4 regions of the Rhodopseudomonas telluris genome follow, and region 2 is predicted to be linked to each of the others. Evidence: riboswitches for the same ligand, from Rfam matches in the RefSeq annotation. Region 2 holds a riboswitch; each other region holds the start of a gene.
The links. Region 2 has a riboswitch for cobalamin ahead of ACFFJ6_RS00370 (DUF1636 family protein). Riboswitches for the same ligand answer to the same signal wherever they lie in the genome.

Region 1 (5,231 bases), 1.1 Mb from region 2:
CGTTTCGGCCGATGTTGATGTTTTAGGCCGATTTTGACGAAGTCTTGCAGGGACACGGTCCGCCCGCAACCGCATCCGGTTCCGGCCGTCATATAATCTTGAAAATCTGCGTCGCGGGGCTTCCCAAATCCCCCGTGCGTTGCTAGACACCCCTCGCGCCCCGGGCACTGCCCCGGGCCCCTTCTCAGGAAGCTTCCGGGAGGATCGATCGACGCTCTTGGGCGTTGATGGTCTTCGGTTTTCTGAAGAAAGCGCAAAGGTTTAACGCGGGGTGGAGCAGCCCGGTAGCTCGTCAGGCTCATAACCTGAAGGTCATAGGTTCAAATCCTATCCCCGCAACCAAATTGAACCCCGGTCCTCAGCGGCCGGGGTTCTTTTTTGCGCCTTACGCTTTGGCCTTGCCGCCCCTGCGCAGCAGATAGATGTCCATCACCCACCCCTTCGCCTCGCGCACCTGCCGCCGGGTGCGGCTGATGTCGGCGGCGACGTCCTTGAGCGGGCCGGAGATCAGGACTTCGTCGGCGAGGCCGAGATTGGCGGCCCAGTAGATCTCGAGGTCGGCGGGGTCGATCTTGGCGAAGGTCTCGTCGCCGTCGAGCATCACCACGGTGCTGTCGGCATCGATCGGCAAACCAGCCGCGAGTTTGCGGCCGGTGGTGATGGTGATCGGCTCGCCGATGCGGTTGAGCGCGATGCGGTGCCGCGCCGCCAGCGCCTGCACGGCGGTGATGCCGGGGATGATCTCGTAGTCGATCGCCAGCCCCTGCGCGCGCAGGCGATCGAGGATGCGCAGCGTGCTGTCGTAGAGCGACGGATCGCCCCACACCAGAAACGCACCGCACGCGCCGTCCGCGAGTTCGCTCGTCAGCAGCGCTTCGTAGCGCGCGGCGATGCGGGCGTGCCAGTCGTCGACCACCGCGCGATAGTCATCGCCGGCCGGTGCGCGCTGCGGGATGTCGATGCTGACGAAGCGGGTGTCCGGAGACTTGATGAAACGTCGGCAGATCTCTTCGCGCGCGGTTTTCAGTTCGGCCTTCTCGGCGCCCTTGTCGGGCAGGAAGAACACGCTGGCGCGGTTCAGCGCCTCGACGGCCTGCAGCGTCAGGTAGTTGGGATCGCCGGGGCCCATGCCGATCAGGAGAAGTTTGCGCATCGGCGGGAAGTCCTATTGCTTCGTGATGAGCAGAGATTCCGGGTTCGCGCGCCAAGGGCGCGCGCCCCGGAATGACGTTGGGGATGGCGTGTGCAACTAACCATGGCCGGCTAGCGCCGCGACGCCAAGCAGCAAGCCGATCTGCGTGAGTTGTTCTGTCGCGCCGAGGACGTCGCCGACATAGCCGCCGATCAGCCGTGCGGCGGCCAGCGCGGGCAATGCGCCCAGCGCGACGGCGCCGATCAGTCCGCAGGCGGCGGCGCCGGGTTCGGCGGCGATCAGCCACGCCAGCCCGAGCAGCGTCAGCAGCATGGCGACGATGGCCTTCGCCGGATCGAGTCGTTGGTCCGGATAGTTCAGCTTCGCGGTCGCGACATTGCCCGCATAAGGCAGCATCGACATCGCGGCCAGGATACCGGCGCGGCCGAGGCTGTGGCTGGCGACCAGCGCGGCGGCGCCGACCCAGGGCGGCAGTGTCGCCAGCGCGGCGATGCGAATGATCAGGCTGGCGATCAGTGTGACGGCGCCGTAATTGCCGATCCGGCTGTCCTTGATAATCGTCAGCCGCTGCTCGCGCGTGCGGCCGCCGAACAGCCCATCCGCGCTGTCGGCAATGCCGTCCTCATGCAGCGCGCCGGTGAGCGCCACGCCGGCGATCACCGACAACACGGCCGGCACCAGCCCCGACCAGATCGCCGACGTCGCGATCAGCACGCCGCCGCAGAAGAGGCCGATCAGCGCGCCGACTAGAGGAAAGTACTTGGCGGCGGGGAGCAGCCAGCCATCGTCGAACTGCGCGGCGCGCGGCGCTGGCAGGATCGTCATGAATTGCAGCGCGTTGAAAAACGGGCGGAGTGCGGGCGTCACTGCGTCTGTCCAAGGCGGCCGGCCAGCACGTCGGACAAGTCCGCCAGCTCGGTCAGAATGCCGGCGGCCGCCCGCACCAGCGGGATCGCCATCAGCGCGCCGGTGCCTTCGCCGAGCCGGAAGCCGAGATCGAGATAGGGCGTCGCCGCCATCGCCTCCAGCAGTACGGCATGGCCGCGCTCGGCCGAGCGATGCGAGAACACGCAATAGGCCCGCGCGGCCGGATGCAGCCGCACCGCGACCAGCGCGGCGGCGCTGGCGATGAAGCCGTCGATCACCACCGGCCGGCGCTTGGCCGCGGCGGCCAGCACAGCGCCGGCCATCATGGCGATCTCGTAGCCGCCGAATTCGGCCAGCACCTCGAGCGGCGCGCTCGCTGCCGTGCGCGCGGCCGCCTTTTGCGCGATGGCGCGCTTGTGCAAGACGCCAGCGTCGTCGAGCCCCGCGCCGCGGCCGACGCAATCGCCGATCGGCGTGCCGGTGAGGCGATGCGCGATCAGCGCCGCCGACGTGGTGTTGCCGATGCCCATTTCGCCGATCGCCACGATATCGATGCCGCCGTCGATCGCGTCGGACACCAGTGCGATCGAGGCGCTGAGCGCGCGGCGGGCGTCGTCGATGCTCATCGCGGGCTCACGACTGGCATTGCGCGTGCCGTAGCCGATCTTGCGGTCGATCAGTCCGGGATGCGGTGGCACATCCGCCGCAATGCCGGCGTCGACCACACACACTTCGGTCGCGGCGGCTTTCGCCAGTACGTTCATGCCGGCACAGCCCGCCAGATAGGCCGCGACCATCGCCTGCGTGACGCTCGCCGGGTAGGGCGAGACGTGGTCTTCGGCGAGGCCGTGATCGCCGGCGAACACGAACACCATCGCACGATCGGTGCGCGGCGGCGCCGGGTGCCAGATCAGCCCGAGCTGGACGGCGAGGTCCTCCAGCCGGCCGAGCGAGCCCGGCGGCTTGGCCTTGCCGTCGATCCGGGCGCGGAGCGTGGGTTCAAGCGAGTTGTCGACGGCGGAGACCGCCAAGGTCGCGAAATGGTCGAGGGGAGCGTGCATGGTACGAATTCGTCGAGGCAAGATCGTTCGGATGCGGAGCGGGCGACACGGCCCAGCGGCAGATCGCGTCGCGCCACCGCGCGCGCATGCGCAGAGGTCGGCGATCAGGCGCGGCTGTTGTGGGGACGGACTACGTCGGAAGCGGATGCGGCATCGGAACGTCCTTCTTCGACCCACCGTCGAATGGCATTGCGCAGATCTCCGGCCGGTCTCCTGGCTCGCGAATGTTGTCCCGATCGCCTTCCCGAGGCCGGAGAATGGCCGCAGTGGCTGGTGTGATCGGAGACGATCCGCTTACAGTTGCGGGGGCAGCCGCGGCCTCGGCGATCGCTCGCCTCACCGCATTCCCGTTTCACCCTTTCGAGAAAGGGCACCGAAGATGCCGCACAAGAGCACGCGGCACCGCCCGGCGCAACATTAGTTGCCACCGTCGGGCGCGCGTTCAGACGAAGGTGCAACGGCGCCGGGCGAGCGCGCCGCCGGCGCATTTTAGGAGCGCCCGGATGCGAAGCGGTTGATCGGCATGCCGCGATTCTGCTCTAAGTCGCCGCCAAAGCTGTGAGAGGATCGGCCACGCGGCGTCCGGCATCGGATCGGGCCGCCGTGCAGAGGGAACTGGATCGCTTGAAATCGCTCGGCATCATCGTCCTGCTCGCCTTGGCGGTTTTCGCCTACGGCCTGTACACCGACATCACCCTGACGCGTTGCGTGCGGGGATCGGTGACGGCCATGTTCGGGCTTTGCGCCAAAGGTGACTGATCGCGGCCGAGGCCGCTTCCACGCAAACCGGCGGCCGGCGACGCCGTATCTGTGCGGCATCGACTGGAGCTTGCGTTTATGACCGTGGCGAACAGCGACTCGTTCTACGACCGCGTGCCGGTGTTCTCCGGGTTCGCCAACCTGATGGACCCGGCGCTTTACGCCTCGGTGCCCGACGATTGGGTGGTCGGGACGGCCGACATCGTCAATTCCACCGGGGCCATCGCCGCGCAGCGCTACAAGGCCGTCAACATGGCGGGCGCCTCGGTGATCGCGGCGATTGCCAACGCGCTGCAGGGTCGCGATTTTCCGTTTGTGTTCGGCGGCGACGGCGCGAGCTTCGCGGTCGCGCCGCACGATCTCGCCGTGGCCCGTGATGCGATGGCGGCCGCGGCCGCCTGGGTCCGCGACGAACTCGAGCTGACGCTGCGCATCGCGTTGGTGCCGGTCGCAACGATCCGGGATCGCGGGCTCGACGTCCGCATCGCGCGGTTCGCGCCGTCGCCGCATGTTCGCTACGCGATGTTTGCGGGCGGCGGTCTCGGCTGGGCGGAAGCCGCGATGAAACGCGGCGAATTCCTGATCGATCCGGCTCCTGCCGGGACGATGCCCGATCTCAGTGGTTTGTCGTGCCGGTTCGAGACGATCCCGGCGGCCCACGGCGTGATCCTGACGCTGCTGCTGGTGCCCACCGTCAGCGCCGACAGCGCGGCGTTTCGCGCGCTGGTCGAACAGGTGGTGGCCCTGACCGAGCGCAGTCCCGACGCCGGCCGGCCCGTGCCGTCTCAGGGGCCGACGATGCGATGGCCACCCGCGGGCTTCGAGCTGGAAGCGCGGGCAGCCGGCGGCGGTCCGTTGCTGCTGCGCCGCGTCGGCGTTCTGCTCTGGACGCTGTTCGTCTATGTGATCATGCGGTTCGGCATCAGCTTCCGAGGCTTCGTGCCGCAAACCTATATGGCGCAGGTGCCGGAGAATTCCGACTTCCGCAAATACGACGACGGATTGCGGATGATCCTGGATTGTCCGCCCGATGTCGCCGACGCGCTGGAGCAGCGGCTGGCGGAGGCCGCCGCCGCGGGCATCGCCCGTTACGGCGTGTTTCGCCAGGACGCGGCGATGATGACCTGCTTCACGCCGTCGGCGGCGCGCAGCGATCATGTGCATTTCGTCGACGGCGCAGGCGGCGGCTATGCCGCCGCGGCGGTGGCGCTGAAGGCGATGCGCGCGTGAGGCGCGCCGCCGATCGTCAGCGTCCCTCGAAGGTCCAGTTCTCGCCGCCGCACAGCGAGCCGACGCAGCCCTCGACATGCAGCGAGGTCGGGCCTGTGTGCGACAGGTTGGCCTCGTAGGTCTTGCCGTCGTCGGCGTTGTAGATGTGGCCCGACCATTTG
Region 2 (5,231 bases):
AGAAGATGATCAGCGCCCGGCTGCGTTTCGCGGCGAGCGGCTCGTCGGGCCAGTAGCCGGCCGCCGGCATCGGCCGCGGCGGCGGCGGCGGGTCGTCGCGCAGGATCATCCAGGCGGCGTAGCGCAGCGCCAGCCGCAGATTGTCGACGCCGCCTTCGGTGCAGTAGCGCCACAGCGCGTGGGCATCGTCGAGATCGGCATTGCCGCGCGCCGCGAGGTGGGCGTTCCAGTGCAGTTCGCCCGGGATGCAGACGAACAGCGCGCCGCGCGCGAACGCATCGCGGCGCAGGCTCTCGACGCCGTGCGGCCAGTAGGCCTCGCCGCCGAGCATGCGCAGGATCACGATCTTGGCCTTGGCGAGCGTGCGCTCGACATAGAGATCGACCGACGCCGGATGGCCGAGCGCCAGCAGATTGGTCAGGCGCAGGCTCGGGAAGTCATCGGGGAGTTCGGCGCGCGCCGCCGCGAATGCCGCGAGGTCGGTGTCGGCCGCCGACAGCACCACGATCTCGGCCGGCGCCTGCCCCAGATCGCGGGCAACGTCGCCGTCGTCGATGCTGGCGCTGGCGTCGAGCTTCAGGTGCATGGGATGCACCTCGTCGCTTCAACGCATACCAGCGTCATCCTGAGGCGCGCGCACGCAAGTGCGCGCCTCGAAGGATGGCCGCGTGTCCGTGCCCCCGCCATCCTTCGAGGCACGCCGAAGTCGGCGTGCACCTCAGGATGACGAACGCGAGGACTTATCATCGTGTCAGGCGCCAGCCAGCGCGCGCCGCGCGGCGTCGGTGTCGAAGCCTTTGAGGCCGATTACCACCAGGTGGTCGGCGCGGGCGGCGTCGGGGCGGGCGAAAGCGAGGTCGATTCGGGTGCCGACGGCCTGCACCACGACCGGCGCGGGCTTGCCGGCAACCCGGCCGTGGCCCTTGACGCGCAGCACGCCGTCGAGCCCGAGCGCCGCATCGACGCGGCTGCGCATCGCGTCGAGCGTGTCGGCCGGCTGCGGCGTCACCACGATCGAGTCGAAATCGTCGTGGTCGTGTTCCTCGCCCTCGGGATGATGACCGACGCGCGATGCGAGGTCGTCCTCGGCGGCGGAATCGAGACCGATCAGCACCGACGGCGCCAGCGTGCCGTGCGAGCGGATGATGCGGACGTTCGGCCGTAGCCGGCTTGCCAGCTTCGCTTCGAGCGCGTCGAGCTGATCGGGCGAAACGAGGTCGCTCTTCGACAGCACCACGAGATCGGCGCAGGCGAGCTGATCCTCGAACACTTCCTCGACCGGATCGTCATGGGTGGCGTCGCGCTTCGCCTTGGTGGCGTCGTCGTCGAGCGGGATGCGGTTCTCGCTGAGCGCCAGCGCGTCCACCACGGTGACGACGCCGTCGGCGGTGGCGCGGGTCTTCACCGCCGGCCACGCGAACGCCTTCAGCAGCGGCTGCGGCAAGGCGAGGCCCGAGGTCTCGATCACGATCGCGTCGAGCGGGCGGTCACGGTTCAGCAGCTTCTCCATTGTCGGAATGAAATCGTCCGCCACCGTGCAGCAGATGCAGCCATTGGTGAGTTCGACGATGTCATCCGGCGCGCAGGCGGCGTCGCCGCAATCCTCGATCAGGCCGCCGTCGAAGCCGGCGTCGCCGAATTCGTTGACGATCACCGCGATGCGGCGGCCATTCGACTGCGTCAGCAGCGACCGCAGCAGCGTGGTCTTGCCGGCGCCGAGAAAGCCGGTCAGCACGGTGACGGGAATGCGGGCGGACATGTTAGTTCTCCTGCTTCAGCCACAGCGGCAGGCCGGCTGCGACGAACACGACTTGGGGGACGGTGGCGGCGACGATCTGGTTGAGGCGGCCCTGCGCGTCGCGGAAGGCGCGGCCGAGCGGCGTCTCCGGCACCAGGCCGAGGCCGACCTCGTTGGACACCATCACGATCGGCGCGGTGGCGACACCGAGATAGCGGGTCAGCCGCTTGGCCTCGACCTCGGGATCGCGGCCGGCCTCCATCAGGTTGAACAGCCACAGTGTCAGGCAGTCGACCAACACGGCGCGGCCGCGGCCGGCCTCGCGGGTCAGCGCATCGACCAGCGCGAGCGGCTCCTCGACGGTGGTCCAGCCGGAAAAGCCGCGGCGATTGCGGTGATGCGCGATGCGCTCGGCCATCTCGTCGTCGCTGCGCGTTGCGGTGGCGAGATAGATCTTGGTGAGGCCGCTGCCGGCGACCAGCTTCTCGCCGAACACCGACTTGCCGGAGCGGGCACCGCCGAGCACCAGCGTGGAGACGAGCGCGGTCATGTCGGCGCGCGTCCGTCGTCGGGCGACCAGCCGAGCGGCGGCAGCCGGCTCACCATGCCCTTGCGCAGCACCTCGGCGCGCTGCCGCCACGGCACCAGGCCGTAAGGGCTGTCACGATAGGATGCCGCGAACGACGCGATGGCTTCGGCGGCCGTCTCGGGGACGAGATCGCCGAACACGAAATTGTAGCCGTCCGCGCTCGACACCGCGACGGTGGTGGGGCGCTTGCACACGCTGAGGCATTGCACCGGGCGCACGCGGACGTCGGCGGCGTCGCCGAGCGCGGCGCGCATCGCGTCCAGCATCGGCGTGCCGGCGTTGGCGCCGTCGGCGGATTTGCAGGAGACGCAGACGCTGATCACCACAGGTCCGGTCGGCCGCGGTGTTCCGTCGGCATTGCCGGCAACAGCCGTGATGATGGGTTGGTCGGTGGGGCGGCTCACCATGCCCTCGCTCGCGGCTGCGCCGTCGGCGCCTGACAGCTTCGAGCTTTGTCGGACCGCGCGAGGTGACGAAGGATGCGTCACCGTGCTGCTTTCCGTCCGGTGCACCCCGCCCCGACGCCTCCAAAGCACTGTTCGCGATGGCAGGTCTCCTGGCTCGCGAGTCGCTGCCCTGTCGCCGCCTTCCCAGGCTCCTGTCGTCAGGAGTGTCCCAGTGGCAGAGGCGCGGGCTCGTCGCTTACAGTTGCGGGGGCAGCACCGGGATTGAGCCGACCAACGTCGCTCGCACCGGATTCCCTTTTCACCTTCCTTGCGGAAGGACCATCATCGGTCACGGTATCTGCGGCCACCGCCGGGGTCAACCGCGCGGAAGGTGGTGTTGACGTACGCGCCGACTTCCGCCACTTGCGCAGGTTCACGATACACAGAGGCCGACCATGCCGACAGACACTCTCGTTGCCTGGCAGCCGCCGACGATCGCGCCGGTGGACCGCGCGACCGAAACCGCGCTGCGCGCGCGAATCGACGGCAAGGCCAAGCCGCCGGGCTCGCTCGGCCGCATCGAGGACCTGGCGGTCGCGCTCGGCGCGATACGGCATCCGGCGGAGCCGCGGTGCGACAATGCAGTGCTGATGGTGTTCGCCGGCGACCATGGCCTCACTGCCGAGGGCGTGTCGCAATATCCCTCCGCCGTTACGGTGGCGATGGTGATGACCTATCTGGCCGGCAAGGCTTGCGCCAACGCGTTCGCGGCCGGCAGTCATGTCGACGTCCGGGTGATCGACGCCGGCGTCGCCGCCGAACTGCCGAATCATCCCGACCTGATCGACGCCAAGGTGCGGATGGGCACCGGCAACGCCGCGCGCGAGCCGGCGATGACGCCGGACGAGGCGGCGCTGGCGCTGAATCGCGGTGCCGAGCTGGCGATCGCGGAGATCAAGGCCGGCGCCGAGATCATCGCGCTCGGCGAGATGGGGATCGGCAACACCGCGTCGTCGTCGCTGCTGCTGCACCGCCTGGGGCCGGCGCCGCTCGATGCCTGTATCGGCGTCGGCGCCGGGCAGGACGCGCCCGGCATGGCGAAGAAGCGGGCCGCGATCGAGATGGCGGCCGCGCGCAGCGCGGCGACCGCGCCGTTCGAGGTGCTGTGCGAATTCGGCGGTCTGGAAATCGCCATGATGGCGGGCGCCATCCTCGGCGCGGCATCGCAGCGCCGGCCGGTGATCGTCGATGGCTTCATCGCCACCGCGGCCGCGCTGCTCGCGGTGCGGCTGGCGCCGGCGGCGCGCGGCTACTGCGTGTTCGCGCATCGCTCCGCCGAGCGCGGCCACGATCTCGCGCTTCAGGCGCTCGAAGCCAGGCCCCTGCTGGATCTCGAGCTGCGGCTCGGCGAAGGCACCGGCGCGATCCTCGCGATCCCGCTGCTGCGCGCTGCGGCGCGGCTGATGACCGATGTGGCGGACCTGTCCGATGTCCTGGCGGGCAAACTGTAAGGCGATCAGGAGAGCAGCATGAGCGTGGATCACGACGTCGCCAGGCTCAATGCGGAGCCGCCGGTATTCGATGCTGTGTTTCAGCAGAAGCTGGCCGAGCTGATCGCGTGGCGGCGCGACGTGCGCCGCTTCAAGCCTGATCCGGTCGATCCGGCGCTGGTCGAGCATCTGCTCGATCTCGCCCAGCTCTCGCCGTCGGTCGGCAACAGCCAGCCGTGGCGCTGGGTCAGCGTCGACAGCGCGCCGATGCGCGCCAGGATGCGCGACAATTTTGTCCGCTGCAACGAGATGGCGGCAAGCGTCTATCGCGGCCAGCGCGCCGCGCAGTATGCGCAGCTCAAGCTCGAAGGCATGGACGTCGCGCCGCGGCAATTCGCGCTGTTCTGCGACCGCGCGACGCCGCAGGGGCTCGGCGTCGGCCGCCAGACCATGCCGGAAGCGCTGGATTACTCGGTGGTGACGATGATCGAGACGTTCTGGCTGGCAGCACGCGCGCTCGGTCTCGGCGTCGGCTGGGTCTCGATCCTCGATCCGGGGTCGGCGACGGCCGATCTGGATGTGCCGGCGGACTGGAAGTTCATCGCCTATCTGTGCGTCGGCTGGCCGGTCGAGGAGCACGTCGACCCCGAACTCGTCCGCCTCCATTGGCAGGACCGCACCTCGGTCGGGCGCGGCGTGCTGTATCGCTGAAGCGTTAGTACGCGATCGTACTGATCGCGGCGGGTTTTTAACAGTCGTTAAGCAAAGCGGCTGTCCGCTCCCGGCTTTTGCAAGAAGTTGTCACAATTTGTCTGAATAGTCCGGCCCGTTCCGACAATGGAGGACCGGACATGATCTTTTCACGCCTACCCCGCATCGGCATTGCCACCCTGGCTGCGACCACACTGCTGTCCGCGTCGGCCATGGCCAACAATCAAGGCCAGCAGCGCAACGCCGCCGAGGCGACGTCGAACGGCTGCAGCTCCTACATGAAGGCGCCGGACGGAAGCTGGACGCCCATTCCCTGC
Region 3 (5,231 bases), on a different contig from region 2:
CTGGATCTCGCCGCGATACGGCAGGTAGTTGTGGAACAGCCGGTTCATGATGGCCGTACCCTTGGTGTCGGTCATCAGTTCGCCCTGGTAACCGATCAGGCCGCGGGTCGGCGCGTAGAACACCAGGCGCAGACGATTGCCGCCCGACGGCCGCATCTCGATCATCTCGGCCTTGCGCTCGCTCATCTTCTGCACGACGACGCCGGAGAATTCCTCGTCGACGTCGATCACGACTTCCTCGACCGGCTCGAGCAGCTGGCCGTTTTCGTCGCGGGTCAGAACGACGCGCGGACGCGACACCGACAGCTCGAAGCCTTCGCGGCGCATGTTCTCGATCAGGATCGCGAGCTGCAATTCGCCGCGGCCGGACACTTCCATCGCGTCCTTGTCGGCGGATTCGACGACGCGCAGCGCGACGTTGCCTTCGGCTTCGCGCATCAGGCGGTCGCGGATCAGGCGGCTGGTGACCTTGTCGCCTTCGGTGCCGGCGAGCGGCGAGTTGTTGACGATGAACGACATCGAGACGGTCGGCGGATCGATCGCCTGGGCCTGGATCGGGGTGTCGACCGCCGGATCGCAGAAGGTGTCGGCGACGGTGCCCTTGGTGAGGCCCGCGATTGCGACGATGTCGCCGGCTTCGGCGATGTCGAGCGGCACGCGCTCGAGGCCGCGGAACGCGAGGATCTTGGTGATGCGGCCCTGTTCGACCAGCTTGCCGTCACGCGACAGCACCTTGACGGCCTGGTTCGGCTTCAACGTGCCCGACGCGATGCGGCCGGTGATGATGCGGCCGAGGTAGGGGTTGGCTTCGAGGATGGTACCGAGCAGGCGGAACGGGCCGTCTTCCACCACCGGCGGGTGGACGTGCTTGAGCACGAGCTCGAACAGCGGCTTCATGCCTTCGCTCGAATCGCCGTCCGGCTTGTCCGACATCCAGCCGTTCTTGCCCGAGCCGTACAGGATCGGGAAGTCGAGCTGCTCGTCGGTGGCGTCGAGCGCTGCGAACAGGTCGAACACTTCGTTGACGACTTCGGTGACGCGCGCGTCGGAGCGGTCAACCTTGTTGATGGCGACGATCGGCTTGAGGCCGAGCTTCAGCGCCTTGCCGACCACGAACTTGGTCTGCGGCATCGGGCCTTCGGCGGCGTCGACCAGCACGATCACGCCGTCGACCATCGACAAGATGCGTTCGACCTCGCCGCCGAAATCGGCGTGGCCGGGGGTGTCGACGATGTTGATATGCGTCTCGCCCCACACCACCGAGGTGCACTTGGCCAGAATGGTGATACCGCGCTCGCGCTCGAGATCGTTCGAGTCCATCGCCCGTTCGACCTGGCGCTGGTTGTCGCGATAGGTGCCGGACTGCTGCAGCAGCTTGTCGACGAGGGTGGTCTTGCCGTGGTCGACGTGGGCGATAATGGCGATGTTACGGAGGTTCATGGGCTCTCTGTCGGGTCCTGCGGCCGGTTGCCAAGCATCAGCGCGATTGCAGGCACACCACGGGATGCGCCGGAGGCGCGCCGCAGTCTGCCGATGTCTGAAACGCGCGGGGCAATTCCAAAAAACAGGCCCGGCCAAATGAGGGCCGGGCACTTGCACGCGTTGCGACGCAATATACTCAAAAATCGCGAAAAATCAATGACGGTCGGGACTTTTATGATTTCTCGTGCGCCGTCCAAGGCTTGCGCGGCCCCTGCGGGCCATTCCCCGAGCGCTGATCGAGGTGCGCTCCAAAGGTATTGCCGCGCTGCTCTGCGTTGACCCGAAGTCCCGCTTTTCCTGACAGCTCCGGGGGCGACTCGTGGTGGGGACTTGCCGAAAAATACGTAACGTTATAACATTACATACCCTGGATTCCTCTCCTGAAGGCTTCCCATGATCGACCTTGTGCCGGACTCCGTTAAGTCCGAGCTCCCTCGCACGCGCGCACCCGCGCCACCGAAATCAATCTCAGCGCTCCTGCGGGCCCGCATGGGGATCGCGTCAGCGTCCGCGTTGACAGCCCGCCACGCCGCCCCCTACGGTAGCCGGCGACGGTTCCCGCAAGGGATCAATAGGGAATGCGGTGAGGGTTTTCAGGAATCCGAATCCGCGGCTGCCCCCGCAACTGTGAGCGGCGAGCCTTTCGCCAAGCGCCACTGGGCCAAAAGCCCGGGAAGGCGGCGAAAGGCAGCGACCCGCGAGCCAGGAGACCTGCCGTCGTTCGTGGTCACACGCGAGCACATCGGGCGGGGTGTCCTGATGGGTGTCGAGCTGCAGCGTCCAACGCTGCGGTCAGACCTCGTTCGCGGTGACGTGCCACGTTTGCCGCGAGCAAATTCATGACTCCCGTTCTCAACGCCGCCGGGCGTAACCGGCGCCTCCTGTCGTCCGTTGCCTTGATTTCCCTGATCTGGCCGGCTGCCGGCCATGCCCAGACCGCCACGCGCGGGCTCGATCCGATCGTGGTCGAAGGCCAGAGCGCCCAGCCGTCGAAGCCGCGCGCGGCCGCCAATGCCGGCTCATCGCGCCAGCGTCGCCCGGCCGCGCGTTCCGCCGCGGCACCGGCGCCGGCCCCCACACCAACGCAGGCGGCCACGGCCAGCACCGCCGCGGCGCCGACCTTCAATCTCGGCACCCCGGCCTCCAGTGCGAGCCGGCTCAATCTGACGCCGCTGCAGACGCCGGCCAGCGTCGAGATCATCACCGCCGACACCATCGCCGAGCGCGGCCAGCACAACGTGATCGATGCGGTGACGCAGAACGCGGCCGGCTTCACCGCGAGCCCCGCGCCCGGCAATGGCGGGCTCGCCTTCAACACCCGCGGCTTCACCGGCAACGGCACGGTGATGTCGCTGTACGACGGCACCCGGATGTATGTCGGCTCGGGCACCATGACGTTCCCGTTCGACACCTGGACGGCGCAGCGCATCGAAGTGCTGCGCGGCCCGGCCTCGGTGATGTACGGCGAGGGCGCGATCGGCGGCGCCATCAACGTGATCCCGAAGAAGCCGTCGTGGCTGCCGCGCAACGAGGCCGAGCTCTCGCTCGATACCAACCTGACGCGGCGGCTTGCAGTCGATTCGGCCGGCCCGATCAATCCGAACGTCAGCTACCGGCTCGCCGCGATCGGCAACATGTCGGACGGCTGGGTCGATCGTGACAAGACCTCGAACGTCGCGGTGTCCGGCTCGATCCGGGTGCAGGCGGCCGACAATCTCGCCTTCACGCTGAGCGAGGACTACGCCGACCGCAGCCCGTCGCGCTATTTCGGCACGCCGCTGGTGAACGGCCGGCTCGACGAGTCGCTGCGCTTCCAGAACTACAATGTCGGCGACGCGTCGATCCGCTATCGCGACAACTGGACCCAGCTCAAGACCGAATGGGACGTCGCCGAAGGCGTCTCGGTGAAGAACGTCACCTATTATCTCAGCACACACCGGCACTGGAAGGACGTCGAGAGCTACGCGTTCAATCCGGCGACGGGGCAGATCAACCGCAGCTCCTATATCGAGATCTTCCACGACCAGGAGCAGGTCGGCAACCGCTTCGACACCACGCTGCGCGGCCATCTGTTCGGCCTCGCCAACGAGTTCGTCGCCGGCTTCGACGTCAATCGCATCACCTTCACCCACACCAACAACTCGCCCTATGCGGGCACGTCCTCGGTCACGCCTTACAATTTCGATCCAGGCTATTTCCTGCCGGTGAGCCCGACGCGGCCGAGCTTCCATACGCAGACGATGCAGTACGGCCTGTTCGCCGAAAACCGTCTCAGCCTCACCGATCAGTTGGCGGTGGTCGGCGGCGTGCGATCGGACCATCCGACCGTCGAGCGCACCGACTTCCTGACGCCCTCCAACAGTTTCGAAAAGACTTACTCGGCTCCGAGCTGGCGGGCCGGTCTGGTGTACACGCCGATCAAGGATCTGGCATTCTACGGCCAGTATTCGACCGCGGTCGATCCGGTCACCAACCTGATCACCATGACGGGCGTCAACCGCGATTTCGCGCTGTCGACCGGCAAGCAGGTGGAGATCGGCGTCAAGCAGCAGCTCGCCGGTGGCCGCGCCGAATGGACGCTGGCGGCGTATCAGATCGTCAAGAACAACCTCTTGGCGCGCGACCCGCAAAATCCGGCCAACACCAACCCGCTGCAGATCGGCCAGCAATCCTCGCGCGGCATCGAGGCCTCGGCGGGTTTCAAGGTGACGGAGACGCTGCGGCTCGACGCCAATGTCGCGGTGCTGCGCGCCAAATACGACGACTTCGTCCAGGTCGTCGGCGGCAAGGCGGTGAACTATGCCGGCAACGTGCCGGCCAACGTGCCGCAAGTGGTCAGCAACATCTGGGCGACCTGGGCGTTCGCGCCGGGCTGGTCGGCCAACGCGGGCGTGCAACTCGTCGGTGATACCTGGGCCGACAATGCCAACACGCTGGTGCGGCCGGCCTACAATGTCGTCAACGCCGGGCTGATGTGGAAGCCGGACGCGCAGCAGACGTTTGCGCTGCGCGTCTACAATCTGTTCGACACGGTCTATGCGACCTCAGGCAACACCTCGCAGTGGTTGCTCGGCATGCCGCGCACTGCGGAGCTGTCGTATAACGTGAAGTTCTGACGATGCGCTCCGCCGTGCGGCGGCTGAAGCGGTGGCTGTATCTCGGCCACCGCTGGCTGGGTATCGCCAGCTGCGTGCTGTTCGCGATCTGGTTCGTCTCGGGCGTGGTGATGATGTACGTCGCCTTCCCGAGTCTGACGACGACCGAACGGCGCGCGGCGCTGCCCGATATCGCCTGGTCACGCGCCCTGCTGTCGCCCGACCAGGCGATGGCGGCGGCCGGGCTGTCGCGCTATCCGCGCGAGCTGCGGCTCGCGATGTTGGGCGACGAGCCGGTGTATCGGCTCGCCGGCTGGAAGGGGCCGCGGCAGACGATCTCGGCCGTGACCGGCCGGGCGATCACCGACGTCACGCCCGATCGGGCGCTCGCGGTGGCGCGGCATCATCCCGCCGCGGTGGCGCCGCGCCTGCTCGGCACGGTCGAGCGCGACCAATGGAGCGTGACGGCGCGGTTCGATCCGGACCGGCCGTTGTATCTGGTCGATCTCGGCGATGGGGCCGGCACCGAACTCTACGTGTCGTCGCGCAGCGGCGAAATCGTGCTCGACACCACGCGGCACGAGCGGGTCTGGAATTGGCTCGGCGCGATCCCGCACTGGATCTATCTGACCTTGCTGCGCCAGGACGCGCCGC
Region 4 (5,231 bases), on a different contig from region 2:
GTAGAGATCGTCGTCCGGCAGCCGCGCGGACACCGGCTTGGCGGCCGCGACTTCTTTCGTCGTCGCGGCGACCTTGTCCTTGCGGACCTTTTTGGGCTTGATCTTCTGCCACCCGATCATCGTCTTGGATCCCGTCAGCACGGGGCCGAAACGCGCCGTGGCGCGGTTCGGGTCCGTTGTCGTCCTGTCGCGGCCATTTGGCCACCGAAACAGTTGCAATCTAGCCCATGATCAGCGGCTACCGGCCGCATTTTGCACAAGGCAGCATCGCGCCGCCCGCGGGGCGGAGGGCGCGGGCATTTCAGGTGCGGTGGCCGCCCTTCTGCTGTTCGGCCAGCCAGTCCGACAGCGCGCGCGGCGTCGGTTCTGCCGACTTGCCGGCAGCCGTGCGCGTGCCGGCGGTCTTGCCGGTGCCGGCCTTGGCGCGCTTGGTCTTGGTCGGAGCGCGCTGCGGTTCGGCGGCCTCGCGCGCCAGACGCAACGCCCTCAGCCGGGCCATGTTGTCGAGAGTCGCCTTCGCAGCGGCCTCGCGTTCAGCGCGGCCGCTGTCGGTCTCCTGTGCGGCTGCGCCAGAGCGTGCAGCGGGGCGGGAATTTTCGTCGTTCGTCATTCGTCCACGTCGATTGTCTTCGGGGAATTGGGAAGCGCGGGGTGTAGCAAGAAAAAAGGCCCCGGGACAGCTTTTGCTGCCGGGGCCTGTCATGCACGATAGTCGGTGTGGCGCGACGTGATGTCCGGTCAGAAGGTCACGCCAGCCTTGGCCAGATAGGTTCGGCCCGGCAGCGGATACGCGCCGTAACGGCCGGGCGTGAAAGTGCTGGCCACCGCGTAATCGTAATATTGCGCGTTGAACAGATTGATCACGCTCAGCGACCAGAAGAAGTGGTCGACTTCGCCGCTCAGCTTGACATCGACGGTGCCGTTGGCCGGGATCTTGACCTGGCCGTTGGCATTGTCGTTGTCCATGAAGCGGCTGCTCCAAACCCGCGCGGTGGCATCGAACACGACGTATTTCTGCCAGACGTTCCAGGTCACGCCGGCATTCGCCGTATAGCGCGACACCAGCGGCACGTCGTTGCCGGAGAGCGGGCCCTCGCGGAACGTCGCCCGCGTATAGGCTGCGCCGCTGCGCAGCAGCAAATTGTCGCTGATCCGCACCGACGAGCTGGTCTCGGCCCCGGTGCGACGCGTCGGATCGAGGTTGGTGTTGTAGAAGTTCACCGGGTCGTAGCGGATCTCGTTGGTCAGATCCATGTTGTAGACGCTGGTCTGCATCTCGAACGGGCCGGACTTGATCCGGAAGCCGCCTTCGACGTCGACCGAGGTCTGGGTCTTCAGCGCGAAGGTGCCCGGAATCGGATTGAAGAACGCATCATAAGACGGACCCGAGGCGACGCGCTCGTCGACATTCGGCGTGCGGAACGCGCGCGCTCCGCGGGCGAACACGCTGAACACGTCGTTGAAGCGATGCTCGAGGCCGACATGCAGCGCATGCTGGGTCTCGGTGCTGTTCAGCGGCTGCGCCTGCGCTTCGCCGAAATAGCCCGGCGCCAGCGGATTGAGCCGGTCGGCGGCGTCGACCTTCACGCTCTGCACCCGGCCGCCATACGAGAAGTCGGTGCTCGGCAGCACGGCGATGGTCTGCTGCCAATAACCGGCCAGCGTCTTCTGCGACAGATTGTAGACGTGCACCGGCGGCGTGCCGCGATACTGGCCGCGGTCGGAATCATAGGTCGCGTCGTAATAGTCGAGGCCCGTGAGGATCTTCGACGGCAGGCCGAAGAACGCGTTCTTGATGCTAAGCCGCGGCGTGATCGACCAGGTCTGGAGATGCGCGTCGAACCAGCTCGCGTTGAAGCTCTGCAGCGGCACGTCGCCGAAATAGCCGGCCTGTTGCCGCTTGTCGCGGACGCCGCCATCGACGATCAGCTCGGCGCCGTCCCACAGCGATTTGGTGAAGCCGGCGGTGAGGTTGGCGCCCTGCTTGTCGGCGAAGTTGAACGGCGTGCTGGTGCCGCTGCGGTCGGTCTGCAGCTGGTTGACGCCGATCGAGGGATCGACGATCCGCGAGCCGGGCAGACCGAGACGCTGGTTGTCGCCGGAGATGTTGAGGAACGCGCTGAGATCGCCGGTGGTGTAGCGCAGTTCGCCGATCGCGTTGTTCTGTTCCAGCGCGTTGTTGGAGCGGTAGCCGTCGGAGCGGACGCCGTTGGCGAACGCAGAGGTCGACCACGGCCCGGAATTGAACGCCGCCGACACCGCGGCGAGTCGCTGGTTGAATGAGCCGACGCCGCCTTCGGCGCGGAACGTCGCGGGCGGGCCGCCGGTGCCGCTCTTGGTGACGATGTTGATGACGCCGCCGACCGCGTTGTCGCCGTACAGCACGGCGCCGCTGCCGCCGCGGGTGATCTCGATGCGCTCGATCGACTGCAGCGGGATGCTCGACAGGTCGACGCCCTGCAGGTCGAGGTCGTTGAGGCGGCGGCCGTTGATCAGGAACAGCGTGTTCGAGGTCGCGGTGGCGCCGAAGCCGCGCAAATCGACCGACGAGCCGGTGCCGTTGACGCCGCCATACAGCGACGTGGTCTGCACGCCGGGCGTCTGCGCGATGATGTCCTGCACGGTCTGCGCCGGCGAATGCGCGATGTCGTCGGCGGTGATCACTGTGCTCGAGGTGCCGACGATCGCGTCGGAGGTGCGCGTCGCGGTGACGTTGATGGCGGGCAGCATGTCCTGCGCGGCCGCAGGCGCGAGCGTGGCGAACAGGCTGGAAGCCAGGATGGTGGAGCACAGCAGCGCGCGCGTGCGCGGTGCAGCGGAGTGAGAAGACGGCATGGATAACCTCGGCCGGACGTTCAGTGGCACGTCACAGCGAACGAGGGATCACCATGCTTGCGCGGGTGAAACCAATGCCTGCAATTCCCGACCGGCACTCTCGCGTGTGACCACGAATGACGGCAGGTCTCCTGGCTCGCGGGTGATATCTTCCGTCGCCTTCCCAGGGCCGAGGTCCCAGTGGCATTCCGACAGAAGTCGAACCGCTTACAGTTGCGGGAACAGCTGCGGCCTGAGAGCGTGAAGCTCCGCACCGCATTCCCTTTTCATCCTCGTGAGAGGAACCGTCACATTCAACTAGAAGTATCGGACGGCGTGGAGTCAATTCGCCGTTGGCGGTGGCCGGCCCGGTTGCTGCGCTCGCCGGTGGGATTGTCCGCGGCTGTTGCTTGCGAGTAACAATGCGGCTTGATCCAGCTCAACAAGGCGCGGTGACGATGGCGGACTATGTGGTCGAATTCGGCAAGGACGGTCGGCCTGTCGAATCCGATGGGCGGCTCGATGCCGCCGCGTTTCATCGCAATCAGCAGGCGATCCGCGATGTGCTCGCGCGCCTGCTGCACGGCGTCGCGGGCGACGTGTTGGAGGCCGGCAGCGGCACCGGCCAGCATGTGGTCGCCTTCGCGCGTCAACATCCCGAGATCGTCTGGTGGCCGAGCGACATCCATCCGCAGCATCTGAGCAGCATCGCCGCATGGCGCGCGCACTCCGGGCTCGCCAATATCCGGGAGCCGCGGCGGATCGATCTGTCCGATCCGGCATGGCCCGCCGGGATGGTGAGCGACGGCGATCCCGCCTCGCTCGCCGCGACGTTCAGCGCCAATGTGGTGCACATCGCACCGTGGCCGGTGGCGCAGGGGCTGTTCGCCGGCGCGGCCCGGCTGTTGCGGCCGGACGGCCAACTCATCCTCTACGGCCCGTTCAAGCAGGACGGCCAGCACACCGCGCCGAGCAATGCGGCGTTCGACGCCAGCCTGCGCGCCGCCAATCCCGATTGGGGCGTGCGCGATGTCGGCGAGCTGGAGCAGCTCGGCGCGGAGCACGGCCTGCGCCTGACCGAGATCATCGCGATGCCGGCCAACAATCTCATCCTGGGCTTCGCCCGCAGCGGCGAAAGCGGAAGGCCGCGCATAGGTTAGCCGCGCCTGCGGCAGTTGATCGCAGACCGTCGCCGCCTATGATGCCGGCCGATTCCACGGCCCGGCGATGCACCGGCCGGATGAAGGGCGAAACACCCGATGGTTGACGCGACCGCGACCTGCGAGATTTCCGACGACGCGCGGGCGCGCTCCAACGTCTGGCGGCTCGCCGCCGCGCAGGCGCTGACCGGCGCCAATGCGGCGGTGATCTTCGCCACCGGTGCGATCATCGGCGCGCAGCTGGCGCCGAGCGTCGCGCTCGCCACCGTGCCGATCTCGATGTACGTGGTCGGCCTCGCGGCCGGCACGCTGCCGACCGGCGCGATCGCGCGCCGCTATGGCCGCCGCGCCTCGTTCATGATCGGCGCCGGCTGCGGCGCGGCTGCCGGTGCGCTCGGTGCGCTGGCCATTCTGTACGGCTCGTTCGCGCTGTTCTGCGTCGCGACCTTCCTCGGCGGGCTGTATGGCGCGGTGGCGCAATCCTATCGGTTCGCCGCCGCCGATGGCGCCAGCGCCGACTATCGCCCGAAGGCGGTGTCGTGGGTGATGGCCGGCGGCGTGTTCGCCGGCGTACTCGGTCCGCAGCTGGTGCAGTGGACCATGGAGATCTGGCAGCCTTATCTGTTCGCCTTCAGCTACGTGGTGCAGGCCGCGGTGGCGCTGATCGCCATGGCGGTGCTGTGGAGCGTCGATGCGCCGAAGCCGCAGCCGGCCGATCTCGCCGGCGGCCGGCCGCTGCTACAGATCGTGCGGCAGCCGCGCTTCATCGCCGCGGCGCTGTGCGGCGTCATCGCCTATCCGATGATGAATCTGGTGATGACCTCGGCGCCGCTGGCAATGCAGATGTGCGGCTTGCCGGTCAGCGATTCGAACTTCGGCCTGCAATGGCACATCGTGGCGATGTACGCGCCGAGTTTCGTCACCGGCTCGCTGATCGCCAGGTTCGGCGCGCCGCGCGTGGTCGCGCTGGGGCTGGTGCTGGAAGCGGCGGGCGCCTCGATCGGCATCATGGGCATCTCCGCCCCGCATTTCTGGGCGACCCTGTTCGTCATCGGCGTCGGCTGGAACTTCGCCTTCGTCGGCGCCTCCGCGCTGGTGCTGGAGACGCATCAGCCGAGCGAGAAGAACAAGGTGCAGGCGTTCAACGATTTCCTGGTGTTCGGCATGATGGCGCTGGGCTCGTTCTCGTCGGGGCAACTGCTGGCGAACTATGGCTGGACCACCGTCAATCTCACGGTGTTCCCGCCGGTGCTGCTC

Region 1: another riboswitch for cobalamin. It lies ahead of cobT (nicotinate-nucleotide--dimethylbenzimidazole phosphoribosyltransferase); the one in region 2 lies ahead of ACFFJ6_RS00370 (DUF1636 family protein).
Region 3: another riboswitch for cobalamin. It lies ahead of ACFFJ6_RS10115 (TonB-dependent receptor); the one in region 2 lies ahead of ACFFJ6_RS00370 (DUF1636 family protein).
Region 4: another riboswitch for cobalamin. It lies ahead of ACFFJ6_RS10545 (TonB-dependent receptor); the one in region 2 lies ahead of ACFFJ6_RS00370 (DUF1636 family protein).

What each region holds. Positions count from the first base shown of each region.
Region 1 covers NZ_JBHLWM010000001.1:1,195,226-1,200,456, forward strand. The annotation lists tRNA gene ACFFJ6_RS05455 (tRNA-Met) at 266-342, shown strand; gene cobF (precorrin-6A synthase (deacetylating)) at 386-1,153, opposite strand; gene cobS (adenosylcobinamide-GDP ribazoletransferase) at 1,250-2,020, opposite strand; gene cobT (nicotinate-nucleotide--dimethylbenzimidazole phosphoribosyltransferase) at 2,017-3,081, opposite strand; cobalamin riboswitch at 3,268-3,474, opposite strand; gene ACFFJ6_RS05475 (hypothetical protein) at 3,685-3,840, shown strand; gene ACFFJ6_RS05480 (DUF3095 domain-containing protein) at 3,919-5,070, shown strand; gene ACFFJ6_RS05485 (DUF2147 domain-containing protein) at 5,087-5,231, opposite strand, start outside.
Region 2 covers NZ_JBHLWM010000001.1:75,686-80,916, forward strand. The annotation lists gene cobN (cobaltochelatase subunit CobN) at 1-586, opposite strand, end outside; gene cobW (cobalamin biosynthesis protein CobW) at 752-1,759, opposite strand; gene cobU (bifunctional adenosylcobinamide kinase/adenosylcobinamide-phosphate guanylyltransferase) at 1,761-2,288, opposite strand; gene ACFFJ6_RS00370 (DUF1636 family protein) at 2,285-2,734, opposite strand; cobalamin riboswitch at 2,857-3,072, opposite strand; gene cobT (nicotinate-nucleotide--dimethylbenzimidazole phosphoribosyltransferase) at 3,169-4,224, shown strand; gene bluB (5,6-dimethylbenzimidazole synthase) at 4,243-4,914, shown strand; gene ACFFJ6_RS00385 (hypothetical protein) at 5,055-5,231, shown strand, end outside.
Region 3 covers NZ_JBHLWM010000004.1:38,388-43,618, forward strand. The annotation lists gene typA (translational GTPase TypA) at 1-1,440, opposite strand, end outside; cobalamin riboswitch at 2,018-2,215, shown strand; gene ACFFJ6_RS10115 (TonB-dependent receptor) at 2,322-4,598, shown strand; gene ACFFJ6_RS10120 (PepSY domain-containing protein) at 4,601-5,231, shown strand, end outside.
Region 4 covers NZ_JBHLWM010000004.1:137,998-143,228, forward strand. The annotation lists gene ACFFJ6_RS10535 (hypothetical protein) at 1-120, opposite strand, end outside; gene ACFFJ6_RS10540 (hypothetical protein) at 302-610, opposite strand; gene ACFFJ6_RS10545 (TonB-dependent receptor) at 739-2,835, opposite strand; cobalamin riboswitch at 2,940-3,139, opposite strand; gene ACFFJ6_RS10550 (DUF938 domain-containing protein) at 3,273-3,974, shown strand; gene ACFFJ6_RS10555 (MFS transporter) at 4,074-5,231, shown strand, end outside.